DNA from 2 places in the Neobacillus sp. YIM B06451 genome. Region 1 is predicted to be linked to the other one. Evidence: riboswitches for the same ligand, from Rfam matches in the RefSeq annotation. Region 1 holds a riboswitch; the other holds the start of a gene.
The links. Region 1 has a riboswitch for cobalamin ahead of RB160_RS16960 (DUF4430 domain-containing protein). Riboswitches for the same ligand answer to the same signal wherever they lie in the genome.
Positions count from the first base shown of each region.

Region 2: linked by a shared signal. The riboswitch ahead of RB160_RS21090 (ribonucleoside-diphosphate reductase subunit alpha) and the one ahead of RB160_RS16960 (DUF4430 domain-containing protein) in region 1 are both predicted to bind cobalamin.

Region 1 is NZ_JAVFKJ010000011.1:109,181-124,732, forward strand. It holds gene RB160_RS16950 (MFS transporter) at 1-1,006, shown strand, start outside; gene RB160_RS16955 (AbrB family transcriptional regulator) at 1,059-2,135, shown strand; cobalamin riboswitch at 2,224-2,410, shown strand; gene RB160_RS16960 (DUF4430 domain-containing protein) at 2,533-4,287, shown strand; gene RB160_RS16965 (DUF4430 domain-containing protein) at 4,378-5,292, shown strand; gene RB160_RS16970 (energy-coupling factor transporter transmembrane component T) at 5,454-6,155, shown strand; gene RB160_RS16975 (ABC transporter ATP-binding protein) at 6,137-7,735, shown strand; gene RB160_RS16980 (ECF transporter S component) at 7,764-8,468, shown strand; gene RB160_RS16985 (formate/nitrite transporter family protein) at 8,727-9,545, shown strand; gene RB160_RS16990 (LysE family translocator) at 9,934-10,554, opposite strand; gene RB160_RS16995 (phasin family protein) at 10,961-11,488, shown strand; gene RB160_RS17000 (ABC1 kinase family protein) at 11,503-13,179, shown strand; gene RB160_RS17005 (hypothetical protein) at 13,201-13,356, shown strand; RNA gene ssrS (6S RNA) at 13,475-13,670, opposite strand; gene RB160_RS17015 (GDSL-type esterase/lipase family protein) at 13,728-14,504, opposite strand; gene RB160_RS17020 (hypothetical protein) at 14,925-15,552, shown strand, end outside.
Region 2 is NZ_JAVFKJ010000018.1:3,648-19,199, forward strand. It holds gene RB160_RS21080 (arsenic transporter) at 1-1,347, opposite strand, end outside; gene RB160_RS21085 (class I SAM-dependent methyltransferase) at 1,869-2,579, shown strand; cobalamin riboswitch at 2,729-2,923, shown strand; gene RB160_RS21090 (ribonucleoside-diphosphate reductase subunit alpha) at 3,067-5,355, shown strand; gene RB160_RS21095 (ribonucleotide-diphosphate reductase subunit beta) at 5,608-6,654, shown strand; gene RB160_RS21100 (flavodoxin domain-containing protein) at 6,635-7,099, shown strand; gene RB160_RS21105 (cation diffusion facilitator family transporter) at 7,543-8,412, shown strand; gene RB160_RS21110 (ArsR/SmtB family transcription factor) at 8,668-8,994, shown strand; gene RB160_RS21115 (hypothetical protein) at 9,069-9,236, shown strand; gene RB160_RS21120 (permease) at 9,251-10,111, shown strand; gene RB160_RS21125 (hypothetical protein) at 10,162-10,302, shown strand; gene rpiA (ribose-5-phosphate isomerase RpiA) at 10,396-11,094, opposite strand; gene wrbA (NAD(P)H:quinone oxidoreductase) at 11,159-11,776, opposite strand; gene RB160_RS21140 (alpha/beta hydrolase) at 11,872-12,480, opposite strand; gene RB160_RS21145 (flavin reductase family protein) at 12,593-13,201, opposite strand; gene RB160_RS21150 (ring-cleaving dioxygenase) at 13,225-14,163, opposite strand; gene RB160_RS21155 (zinc metallopeptidase) at 14,517-15,203, opposite strand; gene RB160_RS21160 (AI-2E family transporter) at 15,321-15,552, opposite strand, start outside.

The sequences.
Region 1 (15,552 bases):
ATTCACACTTTCAGCCCTTCTGATCCGCCCTTACGCTGGGAAAGCGCTTGAGTCAAAGGGCCGAAAGTTCGTTTATTTGACCGGATTGGCCATTTTTGTCCTTTCGGTCGGTTCGTTCGGCTTTGCAGGCGGAATAGCGTTTCTGATCCTGTTACGGTTTATCCAGGGAGTTGGATGGGGATTTTCGACAACAGCTTCCGGGACAATCGCTACCGATTTAATTCCTCCTGAACGGAGGGGTGAAGGGATGGGCTACTATGGCTTGTCGGGGAATATCGCACTGGCGGTCGGCCCGTCGCTTGGCCTAATCCTTGTCGGTGTATTGAACTTCCAGCAGCTCTTTTTAATTTGCGCCGGCCTTGGCCTTGCCGCCTTGATGCTCTCTTCTGTTATTCGGTACAAAAAGGTGGAAGCGGTCCAAAAGGCTACCGCCCTTAAATGGGACTTTTATGAAAAGAGCGCGTTGCAGCCGTCAATCCTGCTCTTTTTCATGACAGTTACTTTCGGGGGGACCGCGTCTTTCCTGCCGCTTTACACCACCCAAAAGGAGATTCCCGGCATTCAATGGTACTTTCTGATTTATGCCTTGGCCCTATTGGTGACACGGGCATTTGCGGGACAGATTTATGATAAAAAAGGCCATAGGGCGATTTTTATTCCAGGAGCCTTGCTGATTTTATTCGCGATGCTGCTTTTATTCTGGCTTCCAAACAAGGAAAGTTTATTTTTGGCGGCGGCGCTGTATGGCTTTGGCTTTGGTACAATCCAACCGGGGCTCCAGGCGTGGGCAATCGAGAAGTCGCCAAAGAACCGGAGGGGGATGGCCACCGCAACCTTCTTTTCCTTTTTTGACCTGGGCGTTGGCGTGGGTGCGTTGCTGTTTGGCCAAATTGGCCATATCTTTGGGTACGGGAGCATTTATCTTGCCTCCGGGATGTCTGTATTTATTTCAATTCTTTATTACCTCGTTCTTTTAAAAAAGGAAGGCAGGGAGCGAATGGCTTAAACATGAAAAGCCATTCCCACTAGGAGGCCGCCGTGATGAGGATGGATAAAAAATGGTGAAGGTATCTGATTTGAAAGCTTTTTTATTCACTTTATTCCTTGCCCTACTCGGCGGTGCCCTTTTCGAATTCCTAGGCTTGCCTGTGCCCTGGCTGCTAGGACCGATGGCTGCTTCACTTGCAGCCTCCATATCCGGGAAGGCGGCCTTGAAATGGCCGGTGAAACTTCGCGATACGGCGCTTATCATCGTTGGGTATTCAATCGGCCTTTCTTTTACGAAACCTGCCTTGATGCAAATTATCACGCATTTCCCGTCAATTATGCTGATGACATTCCTTTTGATCGGGTACTGTGCCGTGATGGCCATGGCAGTTGCCAGGCTTTCCGGGCTCGATTACCGGACTGCTTTGATCGGGAGCATACCGGGCGGACTTTCACAAATGATTGCCCTATCCGAAGAAATCAAGGGGACGGATAGCTCGGCAGTGACAATTTTCCAAGTGTTCCGCCTGTTGATGATCATTTTTATCGTTCCATTCACGGTACTACATCCGTTTTCAGGAACCACGGACCATCCTGTTATCCAGGCAGCCGCGGACGCAGGCTTGTTTCCCGAAATTCTAATCTTCGCTCCGCTGGCGGTTGTTTTTGCGGTCTTGGGGAGAAAGCTTGGACTTCCGACCGCGTTCCTGACCGGACCAATCATCATCACGGCCGTTTTAACCGTTTCCGGGGTCGATGGGCCAGAGCTTCCGGGAGTTCTCATGGACGTATCACAGCTGATGATCGGGACGTATATCGGCCTCATGTTCAAGCCAGGAAGCATAGTAAGAAACGGAAAACTTATTCCATTCGCCGCAGGGTCCAGTATTTTGCTCCTCGCAGGATCGGCTGGATTGGCCCTTCTTTTGAAAAATTCATACGGGCTTACGTTTACGACCAGCTATCTTAGTATGGCGCCAGGCGGAATGGACCAGATGGGCATCATCGCCCACGAGACTGGGGCTGATTTATCCATTGTCGCCGGATATCAGCTGTTTAGGGTTTTCTTCATCTTTTTCGCGATGCCTTATTTGCTCAAGGGATTATTTGGGCTGATGGTGAGGCGGGAAATGAACAGGCAGCGCTAACTTGCCAATAAACAATGAAGGTGGGAGAAGGGAAGGTTAAATACCTATACAAAACATGAAGACTATTTGTATAATGGAATGGACATAAAAAATACCTTTATGAACAGGTGCTGGCAATTCTTGTTGTCAGCTTAAAAGGGAAGTTTGGTTAAAAGCCAACGCGGTCCCGCCACTGTAAATGCGAGCAACCTATACTTTGCCACTGCCCAAGGGGCGGGAAGGCATAGGGAGCGATGACCATGAGCCAGGAGACCTGCCTGTTTACACGCACCATTAACCTACGCGGATAGGAGGGTGTTAAGCCGGGCTTCCTATACATATGCCTGCTTAACAATGAACCTCCTCCTTAACAGGGGGATTTTTTTATGCGTAAAAAAAGAATGGGGAGAGAAAGAGAATGGCAAGAAATCAGTATGTAAAGCTTATGCTTGCTTGGATGCTCGTGTTTACCGTATTTGCCGGGGGACTAGGGCAAAAGGCGGCAGCGGCGGCTGTTACCGTAACGGTGAAGGTTCTCGGAGAAAAGGGTACGGTACTCTCCGAAAAGCAGACAGAGATTGGGGAAACTGACACAGCGTTCGACGCCCTCGTCAAGACTTCCGGTACGGACGCGGTCAAGTACGAGCAATACAGCTTTGGAAAAATGATTACAGGAATAAGCGGATTGCCCGCGACAGATACAGTTTACTGGGGATTTTACATAAATGGCATTTCAGCAATGACCGGCGCCGATTCGTATAAGCCACAAGCTGGTGATACCCTGACGTTCCGTTATGAGTCGGAGCCTCCAGCGGGAAAAGTAAATCTTGTTATTAAGGGCAAAGACAATCAGCCTAAGGAGTTTAAGGATATTGCTTTCATCGATAAGCCAAATGCATTCCAGCTCCTTCAGACTGTTGCCGGGCCTGAAAATGTTTCTTACGTGCAATACGACTTCGGAAAAATGATTTCTTCCATTTATGGCCTTGAGGCGACCAACACAAGCTTTTGGGGCTTTTACGTCAATGGAGAGTCCCAGATGGTCGGTGCGGAAAGCTACTCGTTGAAAAACGGCGAGACGATTGCATTTAACTTTGATACCTTTGCTCCTCCAGCCGAAGAGCCTGGAAAGAGCGAGCCTGAAAAAGATGCCGAAGTTTATCCGGCAGACAAGTTTGCTAGCGATTTAAATGGGACACTTGAGCATGTTCTGAAAAATAACCCCCTCGGGGAATGGGAAGCCATCGCCCTGAAACAGGGAGGAAAGCCAATCCCCGAAGATTACCTGAAGGAAGTCGCGAAAAAGGTGGCGGACAGGAAAGGCCAGTTCAGAAATATAACCGATTATGAGCGGTACACCCTCGGCATCCTCGCGGCTGGTGGAAATCCCGAAAATTTTGCGGGATACAACCTGGTAGAGGGCATCTACAATGGCGATTTTACAAGGCAGGGCCTTAACGGGGCTGCATACGGTCTGATTGCCCTGGACAGCGCGGACTTTTCCGTTCCTGCGGATGCAAAATGGAATCAGGAAAAGCTGAAGGCTCATCTTATCGCGAACCAGGGCGGCGATGGCGGCTGGGGCCTTGACATGGAGGCCGGAAGCGATCCGGATACAACGGCAATGGTGTTAACGGCATTAAGCCCGTACAAAGATGAAGCAGCAGTAAAACCGGCAATCGAAAAAGGGCTTGCCTATTTGAAACAGCTGTTTGCCGCTGGCAAGGTTGACAGCAGTCCTGCCACCGCTCAGGTAGTGATTGCCCTGTCGGCTTTAGGGCTTGATGCCAATACCGGCATCATCACAGCGGATGGAAAGACGTTGCTCGGCTATCTGGCGTCGTTCAGGCATGCAAATGGAGGATTCGCCTGGAAAGCGGGAGACGAAGCGGATCCCCTTTCAACAGCTCAAGGGGTTCAGGCATTGGTTGCCTACCAGCTTTACAAGGATGGCAAGGGTTCCCTTTACACATTCGCGCTTGATCCATCAGCAGGCGAAAATTCCGTTATTGAACAAAAGGCTCCTGAAGCCGGCAAGGAAGGCGCTGGAGAACAAGAAGGACACCGCCTACCGGATACGGCTACAAATGGATACACGATGATTGCAATCGGCATGTTCTTACTGGCAGCGGGAGGAATCCTGTTGGCCGCAACGAGGAGAAAACGCGCCTAAAGCATGGCTTCCAGCACCGGGCGGCCTTCAAGAACGCTGCCCGGAAGCCACGTCAAAGCCGAGAGTAAATAGAGGACAGGAGGAATGGCAATGGGACGTAAATTCATCATAAGGCTGCTGCTTTCTTTTTCATTGCTAGCCGCCCTTGCGCTTGGAGGATGCGGTACTAACCCTGAGCCTTCGGAATCGAAACAAAAGAATAGCCAATCGGAAACGGTCATAACGAATGAAGAGCAGGCCAGGGAAAAAACGGCTGACACCTCATCCTCCTCCGAGCCTGAGGATGCTGAAACTGTCTTAACCGGAAAAGATGAAGCTAATGGCCAAACGTCCAAAGGCACAACTTCCACCGCATCTTCTGAACTAGGCAACTCTGGCAAAGCATCTGTGGGCAACGGATCATCAAGCGGAACAGAAGGCGGGGAAGCTGCCGGAAGTGGAAACACCACAAATACCTCAGGAAAGGCTGGTTCAGGTACTTCAGCTTCTTCCGGGACTACCTCCTCCAAGAGCGGTTCCGGTTCTTCAACCAGCACAGCTTCACCGGGCAGCACGGTCTCTCCGGGAAGCACGTCTTCCTCGGGAAGTACTGCTTCCACGGGCGGAACGGGATCTTCCGGGACAAGCGGAAGCAGCCAGCCATCTGCAAAGCCAGCCCAAAAGCCCGCGCCAGCAGCGTCGGCAACCATAACAATTACAGGCCCGGACGACGCAGGGGTCATTCTTGCGGCAACCAAAGTTGAGTTCAAGGATGGCGACACTGTGCTTGATTTGCTCCTAAAAGCAGCGGGTAAAAAGGGAATTGACGTCGATTACACAGGAAGTGGCCCGACTGCGTATGTGGTGGGGATCGATAATTACTACGAATTTGATTATGGATCAAGGAGCGGCTGGATTTCCAAAAAGAATGGCAAGAGCCTTGAAAAAGGCGCAGGCATTGTAAAAGTTTCAAATGGCGACAGGATTGAGTGGGTCTACACTGAAGACTTTCTGAAAAAAGAATGAACAGCCTCCATCCTTTAACCGCGTTTAGCTACTATGCCGGAGCACTGGCACTCCTGCTTATTTTTCAGCATCCCGTTTTCCTTCTCGCGGGCTTTTCCATCATAGTGCTTGTGAATTTTGTCCAAGATCGCTGCAGAAGCCTGCGGCGATGGCTTTTTTTTATGCTGATAAGCGGGGCTCTCTTATTTGTTGTAAATCCCCTTTTCAATGAAAGGGGACGCCATGTCCTTTTTGAATGGGTAAGCCACCGAGTCACGCTGGAGGCGGTTGTGCTCGGCGGAATGGCGGCGCTATCGGTCATGGGTATTATCGCCTTGTTCGTTTCCTACAATGAGATTATGACTCCGAACAAGCTGCTGTTCCTTTTTTCAAAAATCATGCCGCAATTCGCAGTCCTTCTTATGCTAACACTCCGCTTCATCCCGCTGATGAGGATTAGGCTCGGGGAAATAGCCGCCGTCCAGGCAAGCAAGGGAATAACCGTTGTGTCGGGAACGATAAGGGAGCGCGCCAAAAACGGCATGCTTTACATTCAGACACTGCTTGTCTTTTCACTTGAGGAGGCAATCCAGACCGCGGACTCAATGAAGGCACGTGCATATGGGACCGGGCGAAGGTCAGCCTACCACCACTTCCGCTTCAGGAAACTGGATTGGCTGGCGTTCTGTGTACTTATCCCTGCCTTTGTTTTTGCTGTTTATGGCCGGATAAAAGGGTGGGGAACGCTTGCCGTTTATCCAATCATGGAGGGTGTGGGCCTGTCGGGCGCGGAAACAGGCTTGCTGATAGCCATGATCTGTTTTGTTGGCTTCCCGGCAATTATTGAACTGAAAGGGGCTTTCCGTTGGCATACATCGAACTGAACAACGTTACATTTACCTACCCGGAAGCCCCCGGACCGGCGCTTTCCTCGGCTAGCCTTTCGATCGGCATGGGGGAATTCGTCGTCCTGTTCGGCCCGTCCGGCTCCGGTAAAAGTACACTGCTTAGGCTTTTAAAAGAAGAAATTCGCCCTCATGGAAAACTTGATGGGACGATAACAACAGGGGGTCCTGGTCCGGCCGAAACAGGTTTCGTTTTTCAGGACCCGGAAAACCAGATTGTCGCAGACGACCCGCTCCATGAGATGGTTTTCGGACTGGAAAACCGTGGCCTCCCGACGAATGAAATGCGGAGCCGTGTTGCGGAAATCGTCAGCTTTTTTGGGGCGGAAACGATTTTACATAAAAAAATGCATGAACTATCGGGGGGACGGAAGCAGCAAATGAATCTTGCTTCCGTCTTGTTGATGCAGCCGGATATCCTGTTGCTTGATGAACCTGCTTCCCAGCTTGATCCGGTTAGCACACGTGAACTGTTTGATATGCTAAAACGGCTGAATGAGGAATTCGGGATGACGATCATCCTTGCCGAGCACCGCCTGGATGATGCGGTTGCGCTTGCCGACAGGCTGGTCATGCTTGAAGGGGGCAGGATTGTCCAGGACGGGCCGCCGCGGCTCATCATGCGCAGGCTTTGGGGTTCGAATTCCGAGGCCTTTATCCCAAGCATTCCCGCGTTGTTTTTGCGGGAGGAAAAAGAAACCCTGCTGGAAAGCCTGCCGCTTTCCATAAAGGAAGGGCGGAGCAGGCTTGACCTGCTTGGGCCGAGGGCTGCGGAAACTGGCCTTGAGACGGGGAAGTCCGTCCAAACGGGTGAGGTCCTTCTTTTCGCGAAGAACCTTGGCTTCCAATATGAAAAGAAGAATGGGCCTGTAATTGAAGATTTCATGCTTGAGCTTAAAAGAGGCGAGCTTTATGCACTTCTTGGCGGAAATGGTTCCGGGAAGTCAACCTTGCTTAAATTGCTATCCAACGTACTAAAGCCTTTGGAGGGGAAGGTATCCTTTGAAGGCAGGCCGTTCAAAAAGTGGAATCCACAGGATCTTGCCGGAAAGATTGCCTATTTGCCGCAAAATCCCAGGCTGTTTTTCCTTCATGACAGCGTCGCGGGCGAAATTGACGCTGCTTGCTTAAAATGGGGAACGGACCGTTCGGAAGCTGAACGGCTCGTACACGAATTCGGTCTAGAAAGCCTTCTTAATCGCCATCCATATGACCTGAGTGGTGGAGAGCTCCAAAAGGCGGCCTTTCTTTGCCTGCTGCTCAGGAAACCGGATGTATTCCTGTTGGATGAACCGACAAAAGGACTCGACCCGATTTCGAAAAAGAACCTCGGTTCAATTTTGCAAAGAATAAGGGAAAGCGGTTCGGCAATTCTTATGGCGACGCATGATATCGAATTCGCCGCAAAATACGCCACCCGGTGCGGCATGCTTTTTCAGGGTAACATTACTTCGGAAGACTTGCCTGAAAGCTTTTTTAAAGGAAATTTCTTTTACACGACAGTGGCCAGGCGCCTGTTCAGGAGCTTGGACAAGCCTGGGAAAAAGGCTGAGAGATGATCATGTGGAATTGGGAGGGAGGAAGAGCATGGTTCGATGGAAAAAAGCTGTTATCGCCGTAATCCCTGCAATCATGCTGGTCCTCCTTTTCTATGCCGCAGCAAAGGCGGAGGCGTTTATGTGGGCGAGTGTCGGCTTTGCCGCTTTGGCGTTCATTTACCTCCTCGTCCGGTTTGAACGGAGGAAAATTGAAGCGAGGGAATTGGTGCTCCTTGCCGTACTCGCAGCAATCGCGGCAGTGGGAAGGATTCCGTTCGCAAGCATCCCAGGGGTCCAGCCAACTACGTTTGTGATTATCATGTCCGGCCTTGTATTCGGTGCCGAAAGCGGCTTTTTGGTTGGGGCGGTCGCCGCCCTTGCCTCGAACATGATCCTTGGCCAGGGGCCGTGGACGCCATGGCAAATGGCCGCATGGGGTCTTGTCGGGCTGACGGCAGGTTTATTGCGGAAAACCCGCTTGATGGATAACCGATGGGGTAGAATAGCTTTCGGATTCGCATGGGGCTTTTTGTTCGGATGGATTATGAATATTTGGGGATTGCTGGCGTTTGCCCAATCCGGAGGCGAAGTTAGCCCAGCCTCGATCGCAACGTATTTTGCCGCAAGCTCGTTATTTGATTTCATGCATGCATGCTCGAATGTATTTTTCCTGTTGCTATTTGCCGATGTGTGGCTGAAAAGCCTAGGCCGGTTCAAGCGGAAATACGGTCTCCTTGAAAGGGATGACGTGTGAAGGAATCAGGCTGGCATTTATAAAAAGCTGTGTTAAATGACAGGGTGAAAGTGGCCATGCACCTCGGGAAATGCAAAAGGCAGCCCACCCTGTGACATTTATTCTCTGAGGATTTCCTTGTGGAGGGGACACCAACAGCCACGTTAAACTGAGCATTTTTTGAAAAATGTTCACAGGCCTGATGTGAATAATAGTGTAAAATGGAGGAAGAAGAATTGTGAAACTAATCACAATTAATACTTGAAGGGTCGCGGTCATATGTCTTCCTCCTATTCCAAGCCTGAAGAAATCATGGACATCACAGTTCAAAACGGCGTCAAAAAAACAGGTTATTCCCTTAAAACCTCAATGATTCTTGGTTTCCAGGCCGGGGCGTTCATCGCACTCGGCTATTTGTTGTCAATCCGGATCACAGCACCGCTTACCGGCGATATAGCCGGAATCGGCACGTTCCTCGGAGCAGCCGTTTTTCCAATCGGCTTGATTCTCACTCTTATTGCCGGTGGTGAGCTGCTGACAGGAAACATGATGGCTATCCCGCTTGCGGCGTTCGCCCGTAAGATTTCCGTCCGCGCTGTCATGCAAAATTGGGTGATTATCACACTATCAAACTTTCTCGGCGCCCTGTTTGTCGCCTACGCTTTCGGGCATATAGCCGGACTCACTTCATCTGGAATATTCCTCGAAAAAACAGTCAGTATTGCGGGACACAAGCTTGAGGCGACGTTCCTTGAAGCGTTTGTCTCAGGGATTGGCTGCAACTGGCTTGTCGCGGCGGCTGTCTGGCTCTCCTACGGCGCGAAGGACATTATCGGAAAAATTGCTGGCATCTGGTTCCCGACAATGACGTTTGTAGCCATCGGATTCCAGCATGTCGTTGCCAACATGTTTGTCATCCCGGCAGCGATCTTCGAGGGGCATTATACATGGGGCCAATACGTTGCCAATTTCATCCCGGTATTTTTGGGAAATGCCGTGGGCGGCGCCGTGTTTATTGCGATGGCTTACTGGATCGCCTTCCGTAAACCCAAAGTAAAGTCCAATACCCCTATCATTTATTTAAAAGTAAAAGGTTGAAAAGAAGCCGTCGGCATAAAGCTGGCGGCTTAAATATTTCATTGCTGGCGGACTGAAATGAACCCCTGAAATTATTGAACGAAATAACCCGGGAATTATTCGAAATCCTCGAATAATTGAACGATAAAACCCAATAATAGAACAATATATTTTCCAAAAGAAAAATCCCCTTGAAAGAGGGGACTTTTTTATTTTTAAGGAAACTTTAAAATTGATCCTTGCGGATAACTCAAAACAAGTTATTGTATTCCAGCTCCAGCGCCTAGCCCCTCGAGGTCATAAGCCGGTTCCCTCCGGAGGGCTGGCCCGTCCTGCGGGCCCCGTCTTATGCTGGTCGGGGCTGACCAAGGCGCTTGCGCATTTTGTTCCATAAAAATATATCCTGCGCCTAATCCTGCGTCTGGAGCGCCAGCTTAAGCCCCAGGCCAATATAGACAACGCCTACAGCTTTCCCCATCCACTTTGATGCCGGACCAGGTTTGGAGAAGAATTTGCTGCCAATGGAACTGGTCAGTAACACAAGGGAGGTCGTGTAGACAATCCCCATTACAACAAAGGTCAGGCCAAGTATCAAAAGCTGGATTGTAACCGGCGGGCCGTCAGACCGCACAAACTGCGGCAAAAACGCCAGGAAGAACAAAGATGTTTTCGGATTCAGCAGTTCAATCAGCAGCGCCTGGCGGAACGACGGGATTCCAGTTGGAAGCAAGGGCTTTTTTGCCGTCTTCGGTTCCTTTTTTGACCTTTCCAAAAAAGCCATAATACCTAAATAAATCAAATACGCTGACCCCATGTATTTGACGATCTCAAACGCAAGTGAGGAAGTCATCAAGATTGCCGACAAACCCGCAACAGCAGCGACGGTATGAATTAGGTCCCCGGCCGCAAGCCCCAATCCGGTAACAATCCCGGTCTTTATTCCTCCTTTAACTGTCTGCGATATTGTTATAAAAACCGCAGGGCCCGGAACAAGGAACAACATGAGGACAACCAAAATGAACGTTAGCACTTTTCATTCCCCCCTTTTACACAGAATAATAGTTATCTATTCGACAAACGTATTAGCTATTTTAACACTTTAAATTGGGAATAGAAACTACTATTCTGAAATAATAAAATTCTTTTTAAAAAGAGCAAAGCCGTTTTTTAAAAAGAAAAAGCTGTCCCTCTTTTCAAATCTTCTTGTGGGGTTAAAACGCCAATGACTCGGAATAGGCAATTCCTATCCGAAAAGCTTTTTTGAAAATTGCTGCTAAGGTATCAGGCTCCCGCAGAAGATTCAAGTTGCTTAGCCAGGAATCGAAGCCACACTCTACTACCTGCCATGAAAAAGATTTTTCTTCCATTGCATGGGTAAAATTTGTCCATTTAGGGTATTAGGAAATGACATAGTGAAGAGGAGGCTGAAAAGAGATATGAGCGATTTATTCAGCAGAGGAATTTTGCTTGGCCTTGGAGCGGCAATCGCAGGCAAGGAAAAACTTGAAGAAACGATTATGAAAATGGCCGAACAGGGCACGATGAGCAAAAACGAAGCGGAATCACTGTTCAATGACCTTGTCAGGAAAGGCGCGCAAAAAAGCGAGAGCTGGAACCAGGATATCCGGAACTCGATCACAAGCCAACTGAAAGAGTTAGGATTTGTAACAAAGGACGAATTCGATACCTTACAGGCCCAGATCGTCCTTTTGCAAAAAGAGCTTGCCTCACTCCGAACGAAGGATAGCCAGCAGTCCGAAAAATCTTCCGGCTATACGGATAGCGGAAGCGGGCTGAGCTCTGCCGGCTCGGGGTTCGGCGACACTCTTCCGGGCGCGGGTATTCAAGGTGTACCGGAAGATATGCAATTGACTGGCGCTGAAGAACAAACGGGTTTCAGCGGAAACCTGGCCGACACTGCCAGTAAAAAAACCCCTCCCGATACAAATCGTGTTCATGACTGACAGTTGGTGATGGAATGTTGACAGATAAGCTGCGGCGATTAAACAGATACAAAGAAATCCTTTCCCTTCTAGGGAAATACGGATTCGGATATTTGATAGAAGAGGTCGGCCTTAGCCAGCTCCTTTCATTCAAGGATCGGATTAAGGCCGATTTTAAAAAGGAAAACTCCCAGGAAATAGGCGTCCGTATCAAGGGTCTGCTGGAAGAGCTCGGCCCCACATTCATTAAGCTCGGCCAGCTCCTGAGCATCAGGAGCGACCTTTTGCCTGACGATGTAATTAGGGAACTGGAGACGCTCCAGGACGATGTTCCGCCCGTTCCAATCGAACAAATAAAGGAAAAGCTTACAAGCGAACTGGGCAAGCCTCCTGAAGAAATCTTCCATTCCTTTAATGAAGACTACGTGGCTGCCGCATCCATTGGCCAGGTCCATGAAGCTGTATTGTGGACAGGCGAAAAAGTCATGGTGAAAGTGCAACGGCCCGGCATACAGAAAACGGTCCATACCGACCTTGAAATCCTCCGTGATTTGGCAAAGCAGCTTGAACAGCATTATGATTTGGCCGAGCAATACAACGTATCGGAAATCACCGAAGAACTAAGCAATTCGATCAGGAAAGAACTTGATTATATAGAAGAGGCCCGCAATACCGAAACAATCGCCCTTCAGTTTGAAAAAAATGAAAAGATCAAAGTTCCGGAAATCTTCTGGGATTACACGACATCGAATATTTTAACAATGGAAAAAATCGACGGTATCAAGATAACTGATGTAAATGTGAAGGTGGCGGACAAGAAAAAACGGCGGGAGCTGGCCGATCTGCTTGTCCAAGCATTTGTTACACAAATTTTGCGGGAAGGTTTTTTCCACGGCGATCCACACCCGGGGAATATGCTCTATATGGAAAGGACCGGGCAGCTTGCATTCATTGATTTTGGCCAGGTTGGCAGGCTCTCGGGCAGGATGCGTTATGAAACGGCTTCGATGATGATCGGCCTAATGCGCGAGGACACCGACATGATCGTCAAAGCGCTATATCGGCTTTCCGATGTACCATCCGATGTGGATGAAAAGGAATTTTACGATGATGTTGACCGGATCAGCAAAACGGTGAGCAGGGTTCCACTCGGGGAAATGGATCTCGGAATGACGGTTAAGGATTTGCTTTCCACCGCGCAGGAACACCGGATTATCGTGCCGACCGAGTTGACGATGCTCGGGAAAACATTGATCACTGTCGAGGGAATCATTTCAGCAATCGACCCGGAGCTGAACCTGATCCAGCTGGCCAGGCCATACGCCGAGGAACTGGTCATGGAGCGCTACAACCCATTTAATATAGGAAAGCGGCTCCTGAAAGACGCGGAGGAAATGTCGGAAACCATTGCGAAGCTCCCCGGCCGTGTTGATGAAGTCCTTGAACAGACTGCGGATGGCGAGCTGAAACTGAAAATTAGCCTGTCGCAAATCGATGCGATTTTTAACAAAATCGATCGGATCTCAAACCAAGTATCTTTTAGCCTGACCTTGCTGGCCTTCAGCATCGTCGTCCTGGGACTTATAGTTGGCGCAACCTTTGGGACGGATACATTCCTGACAAGCATCCACGCGCTTGAAATCGGCTTCGCCGTAGCGTTCCTCATGTTCCTCTGGATCATTTATTCAATACTAAGGTCGGGCAGGTTTTAAAAAAGGCAAGGTTAAATAATGGTGTTGAATGTTATCTCGTTGATTGGAGCGGAGGGCACCGACTCCAGCGGGATGCAGCGGCAAGGTGGAGACCCCACAGGCGCAAGCGCCGAGGAGGCTCCACTGACGCCCCGCGGAAAGCGTGTGCCCGGAGTGGAAATCAACAGCAAAGTTTAACAATCGAAAACAGGAGGACCCCGTTTTCAATTCGGCGGGTCTTCTTTTTTCGCAGTCAATCATCTTTAAAACACATCAAAAAACCGGCCCCATCCGGGAACCGGTCATAATGTTAAAAGGAAAAGCCGCATTTGCCGTAGGTAATATAAGAAAGTTTTAAACCACCACTCCTCAAAGTGGGTGTCTCCAGAAGCGTTCCTGCCTGTCCTCCTTGCCGTGTAGGCGGAGGCATGTCATTCCGGCTTCGTTCAAAAACTCCCTATAACAGCTTAAAGGTTAAAACTTTATTATGAGTACGAACAACGCAGCTTGATAGTAGTATAATACAATAATTGCCCTGAATATTCAATGTAAATCAATTCCAAATCACATTAAGCAGAGGCTTTTATCATGCTCGTCCTTAATTGGAAAATGATTTGCGAAGCAATCGCCTTGTAGCCAAGGGAATTCGGATGGACGCCGTCCGGGGCAAGGTTCTGCAAATTATTCCCGTTAATAACCTTCGACGTTTCCACGACAATGGCAGTCGGGATGTCCTTGGCCGTCCTGTAAATATTCAAATTCCATTTTGGCAAAAGCTTGTCGGCCATTCCATAATACACCGCTTCGGGATTAAGGGGATTATACAATTCCAGGAACACAATCGTCGCTTTCGGATTAATCTCCGTAATCCTTGTCGCGATATCGGCCAAATTTTGCGCAAAAGACTCTTGAATCGAATCGAACGCCTTAAAGGCCGACTGGAAATCCGTCTTCTTAGCTGCCCGAAGGACATCATTTCCACCGATATTCACCGTAATAATATCCGCCCGCTTAATTTCCTCGTCATACGTGCTCGAATCAACGAGCTGCTTCAATTCGCCGCTCGTCATCCCGCTGACCCCTTCATTCTGGAAATCGACTTCCTTGGCAGTCAGCCTCCCAAGCTCTTCTGAAAAATGCTGGACAAGATTTTGGTCCTGATCCGCTCCAACTCCACGGATAATCGAATCCCCAAGGGCAAGATGGTATAGCGAATTCTTCGGATACTTCGAATAATAATCAATATATGTCGGAGAGCTTTCCTGGCCGGATGCTTCCAGCGACTGTTTCTTCAATTGGCTAATCTGATACTGGGGATAATAAAGCCAGCCGGCAATACTTCCCACAATGATGACGGCAACCAGGAGGATGTACTTAGCTATTGATTATGCTCCCCTTCCATTATTGTCTTGAATTTTCTTACAACCATTATACCAAAATATGTATGGGTAATAATTAGGTAATCACTGGTAATTCCCTTTCCCTGCCAGCCCTAAACCTTTTTTTAGAGCTTTTTTTTGAAAAACTGGCCACCCGGGCCGCTCGTTTCGGATAGACTTGTTACTTCACGCCACCATCCAATTTGCATCATAATCATTCTGCAAAAGAAAAATTTTTGTCAGCTTGTTGGGAAGAATTGGCTCGTTTTTGTGAAAAAAGGAGCAATTTTTGTCGAATAAAAGTCCCTATGAATGGTAAGATAGATAATTTTTATCTAGAATTCAAACCGATTCTGTGCAACAATAACAGAGTAAGGAGGGGGAATTTTGAACAGAAAGTTAATTTTGGTGATGATCGCAGTGTTTGCTTTGGCGATTACAGCCGGTGGTTATGCAGTGTATGGAGCGAATAAAGACAAAAGAGCTGAAGATTCGGTAGAAGAGGCCAAAGCCTCCGCCGCCGACTTATATAAGGAATTGAAAAAATACATAAACTCCGGTGAAGAAACCGGCGAGTTTAAAAAAATTGATGGCGACAAAATTTTAACCGTAGAAGCAAAGCTAGCCATTGCAAAAGCTGACCTTGAACCTGCTTCGGAAAACGCAAAAAAGAAGCTTGGCAAAGTCCTGAAAGAAACAGTGGAACCAAAAATTAAAGAAATACAGGAATACAATAAAGGCGCTTCAATCGCCATGACTTTATATGGACGGATCAAAGAGGCGGAAAAGCTGGCCGCGGAAAACCCGCTAGCGCCCGAGCTGCTTGCTGGATTGCCGCAGCTGAAGGAAGACACGATGGAGGAGAGCAGCAAATTCAAAAGCCTTGAGGCTCCATATTCCACTCTATTCGCCGATAGATACGTCCTGAGAGTCGAAAAGCTTGAGGGAATCATCAATATGTTCGCGACAGCCGAACAGACTGTCCAGGTGGTCATCGATATGTCTGTCGATGAAA
Region 2 (15,552 bases), on a different contig from region 1:
ATTAAATATAAACTCAATCCACAGATATAAAATCACCAAGGTAAACAGAACGGTTGCAGGAATAACCCTGATCGTGACACGAATATATTCTCCCCAGCTAATCGCAACCTTTCCTTTTTTCAGGATATGCATCCACATTAATGTTGCCAGCGTTCCGATTGGAAGGAATAACGCTCCTATATCACTTCCGATGATATTTGCTAGATAAACAGTCTTTACGGTGATTGGATCCAACCCCATATTTGTAAGCGCCAATGTACCAATCATCAACGCTGGATGATTATTGAATATGTTTGAAATAATTGAAAGGGTACCACCCATTACTAAACTAGCATGGAATAGGCTTTCATTAACCAATTCATGGAGATGGACGATTAGGATATCCGTCAGCCCAATATTATGGAGACCATAAATCAAGATATACATTGTGTATGCAAAGACTAAAATATGCCATGGCGTCTTTGCAGCCATATCCGTTGGGGGCACCTTAAGGTAAATCCATCTCCACCCCAAAAGAAGTACCGAGCCAAGGACTGCGATTATTTCCATTGGAATACCAACATAGGAAGCGACAAAGAGGCCCAATCTTATCAAAAAGACAAACATCAAAATTCCAATCATGATTTTCTTTTGCTTTTTATGTTCGGGTGCTAAATGATTATCCTGAAGCGGATGATAGTTGTGTTCTTTAAAATCACTTGTCAGCGTAATATGCGCTATTTTACGGGGAATATCATTTCTGAATACGAGATAAAGCAGCGTAGATAAAAATAGTAACCCAAGTATTCCCGGAGTAAACATGAGGAGCGTATGAAGATAAAGATCCATCCCTATTATTTTTAAGGCAATAAGGTTGACGATATTGCTTACTCCTATGGGTGCACTTGAAGCGGTTGCAATTAAGGCTCCGCTTAAAAGGTAGGGGATTTTCTGGCGCCTTTTCAGTTTAAGCTTTTTTAATAGAAGAATTAAAATTGGGGTGGTGATAAGAATACTTCCATCATTATTGAAGAAAATCGTCATCAGGAAGCAAAATAGATTCGTCAGCCAAAACAATCTCCTGCCATTTCCCCGTGCAAGATTTGAAAGGACCGCAATCGACCATTTAAAGAAACCAACACTTTCTAGTACAAGCACCATCACAATTGTTGAGATGATAGTAATGGCCGCACCACTCACCTTCGAGCTAATATCTATTAAGTTTGCCAGAGTGATGTTTCCCCAAATGACTACTGCGAGTGCCCCGATTGTTGAAGGAATTGCTTCATTTAATCCTTTAGGCCTCCAGAAAATAAAAAGCATTGTCAATATAAAAAATGTAATCGTTACGAACACTTCAGTGCCCATTATCTATGCAATCCTCTCTTTTTTAGAGGTTAATCCTTTTTTTCGTTTAAAGCTTTCCCCTCCTTGTTTAGTTCTTTTATCAGGATGTACTGTATGTATACGTTACTGCAAATAGCCTTGTACTAAACGATTGAACTATTTCTCGTAAAATCAACTCCTATCATCCAAGTACATTTACCTATTAAAGATAGTTGCACCTCCTACTGACCACAAACAGCTCCAGAACCGTTTGTCATATTTGTAATATTTGTAATGAATTATTGTAAATTATAAAATTGGCCACCTAATATAGCACAGCTTCCAGCATTCCTGAGCAGGCCTTTTTATTCAAAGGACAATTACATAAGAATGATCTTAAACCTTTAAATTCGAGCCAATACATACACTAAAAGGTTTATTTATACTCCCCATCCGCTTAGGTAGATCAGAATTTTTAATACTTCCTTAATATGTCTGTAATGGTTATTAATGGTGACAACGGTAGAATGGAATAGTATACGATTCGGAAAGAGGTGATGTTGATGGTAACAATAATTTCAAGCAACGAGGAACTTCTATTCATGCTTGATGAGCTGTTAAGAGAGGAATCCAAGTTCAATTGGGACGAGTTTTATGTTAATCGAGATCGGAACGTCCCCTTTTTCAGGAACCTTCCTGATGAAAATCTTGTAGGCTATTTTAAAAAAGGGCTTTTAACTCCCGGGACTGCACTTGAACTTGGCTGCGGTTCTGGACGTAACGCTTTTTTCCTGGCCCAAATGGGGTGCCAAGTAGATGCGATTGATTCGTCTCGTGAAGCTTTGGATTGGGGAATGGAAAGGGCCAGGCACCATAAAATCGATGTCAGTTTCATCCTTGGCAATATTTTTGAATTTAACTTAATAAATGGGAGCTATGATTTCGTTTATGATTCCGGGTGTTTTCATCACATTCCCCCGCATCGGAGGATGGGATACCTTGAGCTGGTTGCAAATGCATTGAAGCCGGGAGGGCACTTTGGCCTTACCTGCTTTGTCGAAGGCGGGGAACTTGGCGGTTCTTCCCTTTCAGACCTCGAGGTATACAAGCTCCGGACGCTGCAAGGAGGCCTCGGATTTACAGAAGAAAAAATTAGGTATGTTTTTCGTGACTTTGAGGCTGTTGAATTGAGGAAAATGAAACAAGCGAATGAGCATGAAGGGGTTTTTGGCGTAAATGGGCTATGGACTGCTCTTTTCAAAAAAAGGACATAATTCATCAAGGGCAAAAAGCAGTTCGGGCACTGGATTAAAATGTTTTATTAAAAATGAAAATGTTTTTGCTTGCCAACTAGAAGTGATTCAGATACCATAGAGAACATACTCAATATATTGATAAAAAGAAAAATAGTATAACTATATATAGTATTGCCTTGAGATTGGATGCCGTTAGGCTTAATAGGGAATCCGGTGAGAATCCGGAGCTGCCCCCGCAACTGTAAATGCAGACGAAATGGACAAACCACTTTACAACGTGCTTTAACAAGGTGCCTGTAAGGGAAGGGTCCAGAGTAGAATGACGCATGAGTCAGGAGACCTGTCCTCTCTTAAGCTGTTTCACTTCCTCGGGGATTGGGAAGATGAAACGATGGCAATCAGAAGGCAGGTTATTGCTCTAGTATCACTTCCCTCCTTTTGATGTGATCGTTTCATCCGCTCAGTTCATGAGCGGATTTTTTATTTTAATTTTGGAGGGATGATTATGGGAAAACAACTACAGGCTAATTATTCAAGCATCTTGCAGGCTCTTGAAGAAACTGCTAAAGAGTATGGTTTGGACTGTTCGCAGATAAAAGACAAGTTGATTGAATTGGAGGCTTCAGAAGTAGAAGCTGGACAGCAGGCTTTGTATTACGCATTGAACAATATCGCCATCGACCAGCCCGACTGGACATTTGTGGCGGCCCGGATTTACCTGGAGCAATTGTACAGGGAAGCTGCTGAAACCCGTGGCTATGCCAGCCAATTGAAATACGGTAGCTTTTACAGCCTGATAACGAAACTCACCGACATGAACATATATTCGCCGTCTCTTTTGTCCACTTATTCAAAAGAAGAGATTGATGAGTTATCACGGGAGATAGAGCCTGCAAGAGACAAGCTTTTCACCTACATAGGATTGTTTTTGTTTGCGGATCGTTATCTGGCCAGAGACTATGCGCGCAATCTATTTGAGCTCCCGCAAGAACGTTTTATGGTCATTGCCATGACGCTGATGATGCAAGAAGACAAAGCGAAAAGGCTCGGACTTGTCAAAGAGGCCTATTGGGCGATGAGCAATTTATATTTGACTGTTGCTACCCCTACCCTCTCCAATGCAGGGAAAAGCTACGGCCAACTTTCATCCTGTTTTATCGATACGGTTGAGGACTCGCTTGATGGCATCTATTTGAACAATTGGGATATCGCCCGCCTTAGCAAGGATGGCGGCGGAATCGGCATTTATTTTGGAAAGGTACGTGCCCTTGGTTCCGATATTAAAGGCTTCAAAGGGATGTCTTCCGGGGTAGTGCCGTGGATAAGGCTAATCAACGATACTGCCGTCAGCGTCGACCAGCTTGGTCAAAGGCAAGGCGCCATCGCCATTTACCTTGATATTTTCCATAAGGACATTATGAATGGATTCCTCGATTTAAAAACGAACAACGGCGATGAAAGACGAAAGGCCCACGATATCTTTACCGGCGTCGCCATCCCGGACCTTTTCATGGAAAAACTGCTGGAGACTGATGAAAACGGGAGAAGCATTGGCGATTGGCACACCTTCTGCCCTCACCAGGTGAAGCAGCTTATGGGCTGGCGCGACGGGGAAGGGCATCCTCTTGGCCTTGAAGACTTTTACGATGAAAAGGAAAGGAGACTGTTCACGGAAAAATACTACGAAGCTGTTAACAATCCGCTTTTGCCGCGGAAAACGTACCGGGCGATGGATATTATGGCAAGGATTATGGTTGCACAGCTTGAAACAGGCACCCCCTATATGTTTTACAGGGATGAAGTGAACAGGCAAAATCCGAACAAGCACCTTTCCGGGGAAGGCAGGACTGCTATTTATTGCAGCAATTTATGCACGGAAATTGCACAGAATATGTCCCCTACCACGATTGTAAAAGAATACTTGAACGAAGATGGAGACATCGTGATTGTCCGCAGGCCAGGTGATTTTGTCGTCTGCAACCTATCATCCATCAATCTATCAAAAGCCGTTCCGGCAGAAGTTCTAAATAGGCTGATTTCAATTCAAGTAAGAATGCTTGATAATGCAATCGATTTAAATACTATTCCTGTTGGCCAGGCCCAGCAGACGAACAAAAAATTCAGGGCGGTTGGGCTTGGAACATTCGGGTGGCACCACCTCCTCGCCCTCAGGGGAATCCAGTGGGAAAGTGAGGACGCTGTTACCTATGCAGATAAGCTTTATGAAGATGTAGCCTACTATGCGATTCGCGCCTCCATGGAGCTTGCAAAGGAAAAGGGCCCTTACAGCAAATTCCCTGGATCTGAATGGGAAACAGGAAGATACTTCGAGCGGCGGAGCTATTCATCCAGCCGCTGGGCCAAACTTAAAGAAGATGTCCGGAAAAATGGAATCAGGAATGGCTGGCTAATGGCCGTTGCGCCAAACTCTTCAACCGCCAAAATCGGCGGCTCGACGGATGGTATCGATCCTCTCTATTCAGTTGAATACGCAGAGGAAAAGAAGAATTTCAAATTCAAGGTAACAGCTCCCGATCTGAACCATATCACCTATAATTTTTACCGGCGTGCGCGGCATGAACTCGACCAAACCTGGAGCATCCGCCAAAATGCAAAACGGCAGCGCCATATTGACCAGTCGATCAGCTTCAATCTCTATGTAAGGCACGACATTAAAGCAAAAGATCTGTTGAACCTTCATTTGGAGGCATGGAAACTAGGCCTAAAGACCACCTATTATGTACGGAGCACGTCCCAGGAGGAAATCCAGGAATGTGAAGCATGCCACAGTTAAGCAGAAAAGCGTAAGCGCCCGTTTAGCGCCGTATGGACTGGAAGGCCCCGATGGAGATAAAGGAAACACGATGAGCGAAAGCGAATCGATGTTGACTTATCGTAGCGAGGGGACCGAAGTACACTAGGCGTTGGGCGTTCCTCGGAAAAGAAGAACGCTTTTCCTTCGTGCGATGTTATGCTGCCGAAGCGTTCCTTGTGGAGCTAGACACATTTTATACATTTCTTTTATTTCAATGAAAGGAGAACAATCATGGAAACATATGCCCCATTGAAAAAAAGCAACCTATTAAACCACGATGAGCCCAATCGCTCAACAGGAATCATTAACGGCCAGTCATCGGGACTGCTCAACTGGAATGATATTGCCTATCCGCAAATGTATGACCTATACCAGACTCTGCTGTCCAACTTCTGGAAAGCACAGGAGATCAATATGCAGGACGACATCAAGCAATGGGATTCTTTAAGCGCTGTTGAAAAAGATATTTTCCTGCGGGTCAACACTCAGCTTGCCTCCCTTGACAGCCTGCAAACACCGACAATGAGCCAAGTGATGGATTATGTTACGGATTCCAGCTTTAAAGCGATTTTTGCGGTCATTTCACAGCAGGAAGCCGTCCATAACGAATCGTATTCGTATGTGTTAAGCTCCTTGGTCCCTTTAAGTGAGCAGAATAAGAGATTCAATGAAGCAAAGGCTGACCCTATCGTGCAAAAAAGGAACAAGCTGATTTTGGATGCCTATGAAAAATTTCGTCAAACACCTTCGCCACAGCATCTATTTGAGTTAGGGGTCAATTCAATTATTTTGGAGGGGATTTATTTTTATGCGGGATTTGCATTTTTCTATAATCTCGCCCGCCAGCAAAAAATGCTGAAGACGAGCACCATGATCAGCTATATACAACGCGATGAAATGCAGCACGCCTATTTTATATCCCAATTCATCCGAATCCTCCTCGCCGAAAATCCAAGCCTAAATACAGAAAAGAATATCCAATATATTTACGAGGCAATCGGCAAAGCAGTGGATTTGGAAAATGAATGGGCAGCCGAAATCCTGAAAGAGATTGATGGGATTAACTTGGCTGAATTCAAAGGATACGTCGAGTATTTGGCCAATAAGCGGCTACGGCAGCTAGGTCTGAAAAACCTTTATGACGACCGGGATAACCCGATGCCATGGATCCAAGTTTTCAGTGATGAAATGATCAATGAGACGAAATCCGATTTTTTCGAACAAAAATCACGGACGTATACGAAGGTTACCCAATCAAATGGCTTTGACGAATTATGAAATGGAGATTGCAATTGTTTACACTTCAGTAACCGGCAATACGAGAGTTTTAGCGGAAAATATTAAATTCGTTTTTCAACAATACGGCATATCCCCTTCTCTATTTGAAGCAAGCCTTTTTCCATGCGAAATACTGAAGGACTTTGATGCAATCGCAATCGCAACCTACACATGGGGAAATGGGGAAGTCCCATCGAGTATGCATCCGATTTATGAAGCCTTTGAACAATCGGATACAAAACACGTTATTACTGGGATTGCCGGGACCGGAGACAGCTTCTACCCGCATTTTTGCGGGGCGGTGGATGCTTTCAGGGACATGCTGTTCGTTCAAACAACACTTGCAGCGACATTGAAGGTTGAATTGGCCCCCCAGGACACTGACCTCCCCCGTTGCCGCCTGTTTGTGGAGAGCATTCTGAAACGGGTAAGACAAAGAAAGTAAATCAAAACGAAAAGCACGGTTTCTCCCGCGCTTTTCGTTTTCCCCTAATTTAAGCAAGCTGGCCTTTCTCTCCCGGCTACTTTTCACCTCGTTCAACCTAGTTGAGCAGATGTTATACTTATATGATTCATATTTTGTAGGAACGGCTGAATGCAAAGAAAATGGCCGAACAACAGATGTAAAAAATATTTAAGCCAACTATTTCGTGCTGGCTTTTTTCATTTTTCAGAGCCAATGATTTAAGGTCCCATAAGCCCTAGTGCAAAGACTGCTGTCATATCAGGCTTTGATTGTCTCTCCACGAGTTGCCCGTACTTTTTATCCTGGTTAACTTTCTTTACCATGCCTTATTTAGTTAAAAACACACAAAACTCTTGCCCTAGACCCACACGGTTACTGAATGTTATGGTTATGGAGGAGTTTTTCAAGAGGCGGTGGGTTCAGTGGAAGAGCAAAAGTACAAGGATTTAAAACTTGGGGAACGCGGGGCCATCATAAGCATAGTGGCCTACCTCGTACTCTCCTGTTCAAAGCTAATCATTGGGTATATGAGCGAGTCTGCAGCCCTAAAAGCGGACGGGTTAAATAATACAACCGATATTATAGCCTCTGTCGCTGTACTGATCGGACTGAAAATTTCACAAAAGCCTGCAGATGAAAATCACAAATATGGCCACTGGAAAAGCGAAACCATTGCTTCAATGGTAGCTTCGTTCATTATGGCTGCTGTGGGAATTCAAGTGCTAATTGATGGATTCACTTCCATGTTTCATAGCGGGAAAGAGTCCCCTGATATTATCGCCGCTTATGTCGCCCTTGTTTCCGCGATCGCTATGTATTTTGTATATCGGTACAATAATAAACTTGCGATAAAAATTAATAGCAGTTCCGTTTCGGCAGCGGCGAAAGATAACCTATCGGATGCCTGGGTCAGTATTGGTACTGCCATCGGTATTTTCGGCTCGCAACTGAACATGCCTTGGTTAGACACAGTAACAGCCATAGTTGTAGGGTTTTTAATTTGTAAAACAGCCTGGGATATTTTTAAACAAGCCTCACATGAACTATCGGATGGTTTTGATGAAAAAAAGCTTGATCTCTACAAGGAAATTATTTTAAACGTTAAAGATGTGAAAGGCATAAAAGAAATCAAAGGACGATATTACGGCAATAACGAGGTCATTGATTGTGTGATTCTTGTAAATCCAACACTCGGAATCAAGGAAGCACATGATATCGCAACCCTCGTTGAGAAAATTATGATGGAAGAGCATGGCGTATACGATGTCCATGTCCATGTGGAACCACTTTAGGTATAGGGAGCTTTCCCTCCAGCCGGCAAAGTTTGTTTGGCACTTGCTTATTTCGGCTTTGTGGGGAGAAGCTCTTTTTTTATCCCATAAAAGCTTAGTTTCAGGAGGGCTCAGCCGTGTGAAATTCGCTGTGTTTTTATAGACAATAAAAAAGTTCTTTTAAATCAAAAAAAATTGATTTTTAGTGTTGCAATTCGGATATACTGGAACTATAATACAATTAATCAATAAATTTTGATGAAAGGAAGATACCGAATGGAAAAGACAATCCCACTGACGGATGTTTCCCTGCTGAATACTTTTGGGACATACGAGCAAAAATTCAAAGCACTCGCTGACCAAAAACGGCTTCAGATCTTAAACCTTCTTTGCCAGCAAGATTCCATCTGTGTTTGCGATTTAGCCGACATGATCGACATGCAGCAATCAAAGCTGTCGTACCACTTGAAAATCCTGCTTGACGCCAAGTTGATTTCAAAGGAAACAAAGGGCACCTGGAGCTATTACGCGATTAACGAGAAGGAAATCAAACATTTACTGTCACCCGAGTTATGCTGCCTATTCAGGCCTACTTCCTGTTAGGCCTTCAGGGTTTACCATAAATCAATTTTTTTTGATTAATAAATCAACTTTATTTGATTAAGGGGGAAAAAGCAATGACAATGTTCGATATTGAACTGATTATCGAAGTGAAGCAACGGGAAATTGAAGAGAACGCAAAGGATGCTTGGAAACACTCCTATCCTAAGGAAGAAAGAAACGTTTTTAGTTTTTTCAAAAAGAAAACGAAGGTGAACGATTGCCCTCATTTGTGCGAGGCATAGGAGGATAAGTTATGATGGACTTTTTAAAAAGTTTCCTTGGAATCGCGGCCGAACTGACCTTCCTTTTTATTATTATCAGTTTTGCCATCAGCCTGCTTCAAGGATATATACCGTATGAAAAAATTGAACGGAAGCTGACCGGTGGCAATAGATTTCTTGCAAGCATCATCGCCATCGTTTTTGCTTTTATCACACCATTCTGCTCTTGCTCTACCATTCCGGTTGTCGTCAACATGCTAAAGAACAAAATTCCATTTTCAATTACAATGGTCTTCCTATTCGCCTCGCCGGTCCTGGATCCGACCATCCTGACTATCATGGGAGTCGTAATGGGCTGGAAAGTAACTGCTCTCTATACGTTAATTACTTCCATGTTATCAATCGTCATCGGCTTTTCACTCGATAAACTCGGGTTTGAACGCCATGTAAAAAATGTTGTGATGAAGGGATATGAGCAGCCAAACCGTAAATTCAACTGGAGGTATGCGGTTAGTGAAACTCTTTCCCTCATGAAAAATGTCTATCCTTATTTACTGTTTGGAGCCTTTATCGGTGCGGCCATTCATGGATTAGTTCCCACACACTTTATCGCTGAATGGTTCGGACACGACCAATGGTGGCTAATCCCTATCGCGGCTATCATCGGGATTCCTTTATATATTCGACTTTCAAGCATGATTCCAATCTCCCAGATCCTGATTGCAAAAGGTATGGCTCTTGGCCCGGTTATGGCGCTCATGATTTCTTCCGCTGGTGCAAGCCTTCCGGAGGTGGTCCTATTAAAATCCATCTTCCGCAAACAGCTGGTCATCGCGTTTGTACTTTCTGTCATTACGATGAGCACGGTGTCAGGCTTCGTATTCTTCTTTGTTTAAGATGGTTTTTTAATCAAAAATTTTCGATTAATGAAAGGAGGTGAACTGAAATGCTGGACTTCATTAAAAAATTCCTTGGACAGAATACCGAAGCGGATTGCTGTTCTGTGGAAATTAAAGAGGTTGAAGAACATCAAACTAGAATTGCGCTCTGCTGCGAGAGCCAATCAAGTGAAAAGTGCTGCAATTAAGTAATTCATTTTGGTACCTAGGTATATAGGTACCTTTTTCCTTTCACTCCCTAACTTTCTATATATAACGTAACCTCCTGGATGTTGGAATTCTCATTGATGAATAGTGTTTGTTACTTGTTTCTCCCTCTCCATGATTATTACTTCCTTGTTTCTATCCATGGTTATGACCATGTCAGCCATCCCTATAAAAAGGCCATTATCCACTACGCCTGGAATCATATTCAAGTCATGCTCCATTTCATGTGGGGCCAATATTTTAGGGCATGCACAATCGAGGATATAGTTCCCATTATCTGTAATAAAAGGGGTCCCATCAACCATTCTTATTTCAGGATTGATCCCAAGCTTTTGTATATGCCTTTTGGTCGCTTCCACCCCAAAAGGGACGATTTCGACTGGCAATGGAAAAGAGCCAAGCCAGTCAACCAATTTACTGGAGTCTGCTACAATGATTAATTTCTTTGCAGCTTTGGCTACTATTTTTTCACGTAATAATGCACCACCGCCGCCTTTTATTAATTCTAAGCTGCTGCTGACTTCATCAGCCCCATCAATAGCAATATCAATTTCATCTATCTCATTGAATGATGTTAGAGGGATATTTAATTCGGTTGCTATTTTTGCCGTTTGGCTTGATGTTGGAATTCCTTTAATGGAATAACCCTGTTGAACAAGTTTTCCAAGCAATTGTAGGGTGTAATAAACTGTGGAGCCTGTTCCTAATCCAACTACGATATCTTCCTTTAAAAATTCTACTGCTTTTTCTCCAACAGCCTTTTTTTCATTCAAAAGCTCCGCCTCCCATATAGTAAAAGAGCTAATCAAATATCATTTGATTAGCTCCCATACTCCATTATTGATTTCCTTTTTTAACCCACTCAGCGACTTGGACAGTACGTTTTGCTTGGTGCTTAACTGCCGGTTCTGCCTGGGAAGCATCTTTCATTTTCCCATCTTCACCGACTGTGACACTTGTCCCGTACGGATTGCCTCCTGCGCCAAATAATACAGGATCCGTGTAGCCTGGTGGCGCGATAATTGCTCCCCAGTGCATCATTGACGTATAGAGGGAAAGAATTGTCGCTTCCTGGCCTCCATGTGGATTCTGGGCAGAAGTCATGGCACTGACAACTTTGTTAACTGTTTTTCCAGTTGCCCATAATCCTCCCTGAGTATCAAGGAACTGCTTCATTTGGGAAGGCATATTCCCAAATCTTGTAGGAACGCTGAAGATGATCGCATCGGCCCATTCAAGATCTTCAGAGGTGACAACGGGAACATCCTTTGTTGCTTCTGTCGTCCGTTTCCACACTTCATTTCCCTGTACGACGGATTCAGGAGCCAATTCCTGTACTTTAAATACCTTTACCTCTGCACCTGCTTCTCTTGCGCCTTCCTCGGCCCACTTAGCAAGTTGGAAGTTCGTGCCACCCATACTGTAAAAAATGACTGCTAGTTTGACATTTGACATTTTTTCTTCCTCCTTACTTTTGGATCTCCCAAATAATCTGGATAAAAATCCCATACTCATATCACCCTTTAGTATATTACCCTAATTATTTCTTTTCATTCCAAAACTTTTCGAAACCACTCTGCAGCCGCTTCGACTTCTGATATAGTCAGTTGATGCCCACGATTTTCCCAATGAATCTCAACTTCTGCACCCGCTTTTTCCAATAAAGACTGGAGTTCAGCCGATTCGGTTGGTGAACAGATTGGATCGTTTGTTCCCGCGGCGATAAACACTGATGTTCCTAACAAATCAGGAAGTTCCAAGCCCCGCAGCGGTACCATTGGATGATGCAGGATTGCCCCCTTCAGTGCATTTTGGTAATGGAATAATAAACTTGCAGCTATATTTGCTCCATTCGAGTAACCTATGGCAACAATGTTGTCACGGTCAAATCCATAGTTTTTGGCCGCCTCATCAAGAAATTCATTTAATTCCCGGGTTCGGTAAACAAGATCCTCTTCATCGAAGACACCTTCCGCCAATCTCCTGAAGAAGCGCGGCATTCCATTTTCCAGTACATTGCCGCGGACACTCAAAACAGAAGCCTCATCATCTATTCTTCCCGCAAGCGGAAGCAGGTCCAATTCATTTCCTCCTGTGCCATGAAGCAAAAGCAAAGTCGGTCTTGTTAAATCCTTTCCCTTGTTAAATATATGTTTCATTTTTCTCCCTCCAAAACATGAACGTGCACAAGATGCATCGTTTTCTTTCATTTCTTTCCTTCTTAGGAAGGCCGGACTTGGCAAGTTCCGATCCAGAGCTTGTAGAGGAAACCTATTCAGGCCGCTCAATTGAAAAGATTTCACCTATTTTCGCGTAATTTGTTCCTGCCAACCGACTGACGGCAGCCAAGCCATTGGGATCTATTCGCCCATTTTCATAAATGTCAGGTTCAATATGGAATTGAACCACTCTCCCTATGATCATATCGCATCCGATTGAATCTTCATCACCCAGCTCCAAGTTCTGTTCCAATCTACATTCCATCCTAATCTTGGCTTCCTTAACCCCAGGAACTGAAACTTTCACACTATTAACCGGGGTTAAATTTGCCATCTCGATCTCGCTTTGATCAGGAGGAAGGCTTGCCGCTGTTTTATTTATTTTTTCAACATTTTGCTCATCAACAATATGGACAACAAATTCCTTGGAATGGATGATGTTCCTTGCAGTATCCTTTTGTCTTCCGTCTCTCCTTTGAATCGAAAGGGAGATCATCGGAGGATTGGAAGATACAATGTTAAAGTAACTGAAAGGTGCACCGTTCAAAACGGCGTCTTTTGATAATGTGGTAACGAAAGCAATCGGCCTGGGTATGATACTCCCAATTAGGAACTTGTAATTTTCTCTTTCGGTATTCTTGGACGGATCTATAGAAAGCAATCGTATCATCCTTTTTCCTTTAATCAGTCTAGGTTCCTGACTTCAAACGGCAGCAACTTCCGCTCAATTCGCTCCCTTAACTGCTCATACCGCGAAGGAAGCATCAATTTTGCGCCCATTGTCTCTTGTGATTCATCATGGGCAAATCCGGGAGGGTCTGTCGCAATTTCAAAAAGGATCTCACCATGTTCCCTGAAATAGATGGCATTGAAATAATTCCTGTCCTGTACAGGCGTTACTCCATATCCATTTGCGGCCACGTATGATTGCCAATCCAATTGGTCCTCATCATCGATTGCCCTCCAAGCAATATGGTGAACTGTTCCTACGCCCATTTGGCCTCGCCCAGTCGGAATGGCTTTCAAATCAATCACATTTCCGATGTCTGCTGAAGAACGGAACCGAAGGAAGTCACCTTCACTGCCAATGAATTCAAGGCCCATAACCTTTTCCAGCAAGTCTGCCGTTTTATCAGGCTGGGCGGAAAAGAGAGTTGCCCCTCCAAACCCCTTAATGGCCACTTCCGGAGTAACATCTCCGAAAGTCCAGTGATTTAGTTCCCCTTCTTCTCTCTCGACAATCTCCAGACGTAAGCCATGGGTGTCCTCGAATTGCAGATACTTCTCACCGAAACGCTCTGTTTTCGAAAAAGAAATTTTAAACTTTTCAAGCCTCTTCTCCCAAAATTCCATAGCCCCCGATGGGACCGCATACGAAGTTACCCCAACCTGGCCATCACCGATTCTTCCTTTATATGCTCCTGCCCACGGGAAGAAGGTGATAATGGTTCCAGGCTGCCCACCAGCGTTGCCAAAATAAAGGTGATACGTTCCAGGATCATCAAAATTGACGGTTTGCTTCACCAGTCGCAGTCCGAGCACTCCTGCATAGAAATCAACGTTTTCCTGAGGATGGCCTACAATAGCTGTTATATGATGGATTCCCATTGTTTTTTTGCCCATTTTTTTCACTCCTTGTTAGGTATGTCTATTTTGTTCTGAATTGTTATAAAAAACTCTTCCCTCATTATTTTTAATTAAACACTCTTGGACTCAAGACTATTTTTTTAAAAAAAGGGAGGAGAGAGTATTTCCTATTGAAGTTGTACCTGCAAAAGAATGCAACGTATTGAAATTCCTTTAAGTTGAATATCTTTAATTCGAGATAATAATAGCATCAGATTTTTCACATGTCAACTAAAGGTACTGAATGGGACTCTCCTTAAGTCGGCTTCCGTATGTAAAAAGGAATCTTCCTGTTAATGAGAAAGGTAAAGGGAACCTTCTGCTTTTGAAGGTTCCCTTTACTAATTGCATTAATTCTCTTCATTGCTGTTCGTAAACAACCAAAGATATTCGGCTAGTTGCAAGACAGATACGAGCGTCGCAGCCACATACGTTAAAGCCGCGGCATTCAAAACCTTACCTGCCGATCTTTCTTCATTGTTTTTTATGAAGCCCAACTTAATCATGAAATCCTTAGCCCGTTTGCTAGCGTTAAATTCAACGGGAAGAGTAATTACCTGAAAAGCAACAGCCGCACTAAACGCAATAATTCCCAACAGCATTAACCCAGATAGTTTAAAAAAGAACCCACCCAGCAACAATAAAGGGGCTATTCCCGATGAAAAATTCACGACCGGAAACAATTTGTGCCTAGCGACAAGCATCGGGTAGTGCACTTTGTCCTGAATCGCATGTCCAATTTCATGGCAGGCGACAGACTGGGATGCCACAGAATTCCCAAAATAAACAGGCTCCGACAATCGAACTACCTTCGATATCGGATCGTAATGGTCAGTTAACGTTCCTTGCACACATTCTATCCGTATATGATGCAGGCCATGTTCATCAAGCATCTGCCTTGCCGCCTCAGCACCGGTCAATCCAGATGACGCGGGAACATTCATATATTTTTTAAAAGTCCCTTTCACCCTAAATTGCGCCCATAGGCTTAATCCGAAAGCCAGTAGAATTAGTATCGTCCATGGTGTAAAAAACAAAGTCCATCTCTCCTTTAATCATTTAAGACAAATATATATACGAAAAAAGGCGGAATAGGTTTCATGAAATATTCTTTTAATATAATAAAAAGTAAAAAAAGAACCTGAGCCAATGGCTTAGGTTCCTGCCTTTGCAATATTCTCTCTTTTTCTGGCTTTTAAAAATCTTACCAGGTTCAGGATGATCGTTTTTGTTACGGCATAAGTTGGAACAGCAAGTACCATTCCCAACACTCCAGCCAGATTACCCGCGGCTAATAATATAATGATGATTGTAGCCGGGTGTGTATCCAATGTTTTTCCTAAAATCATCGGGGAGAGGAGATTTCCTTCAATTTGCTGGGCGATC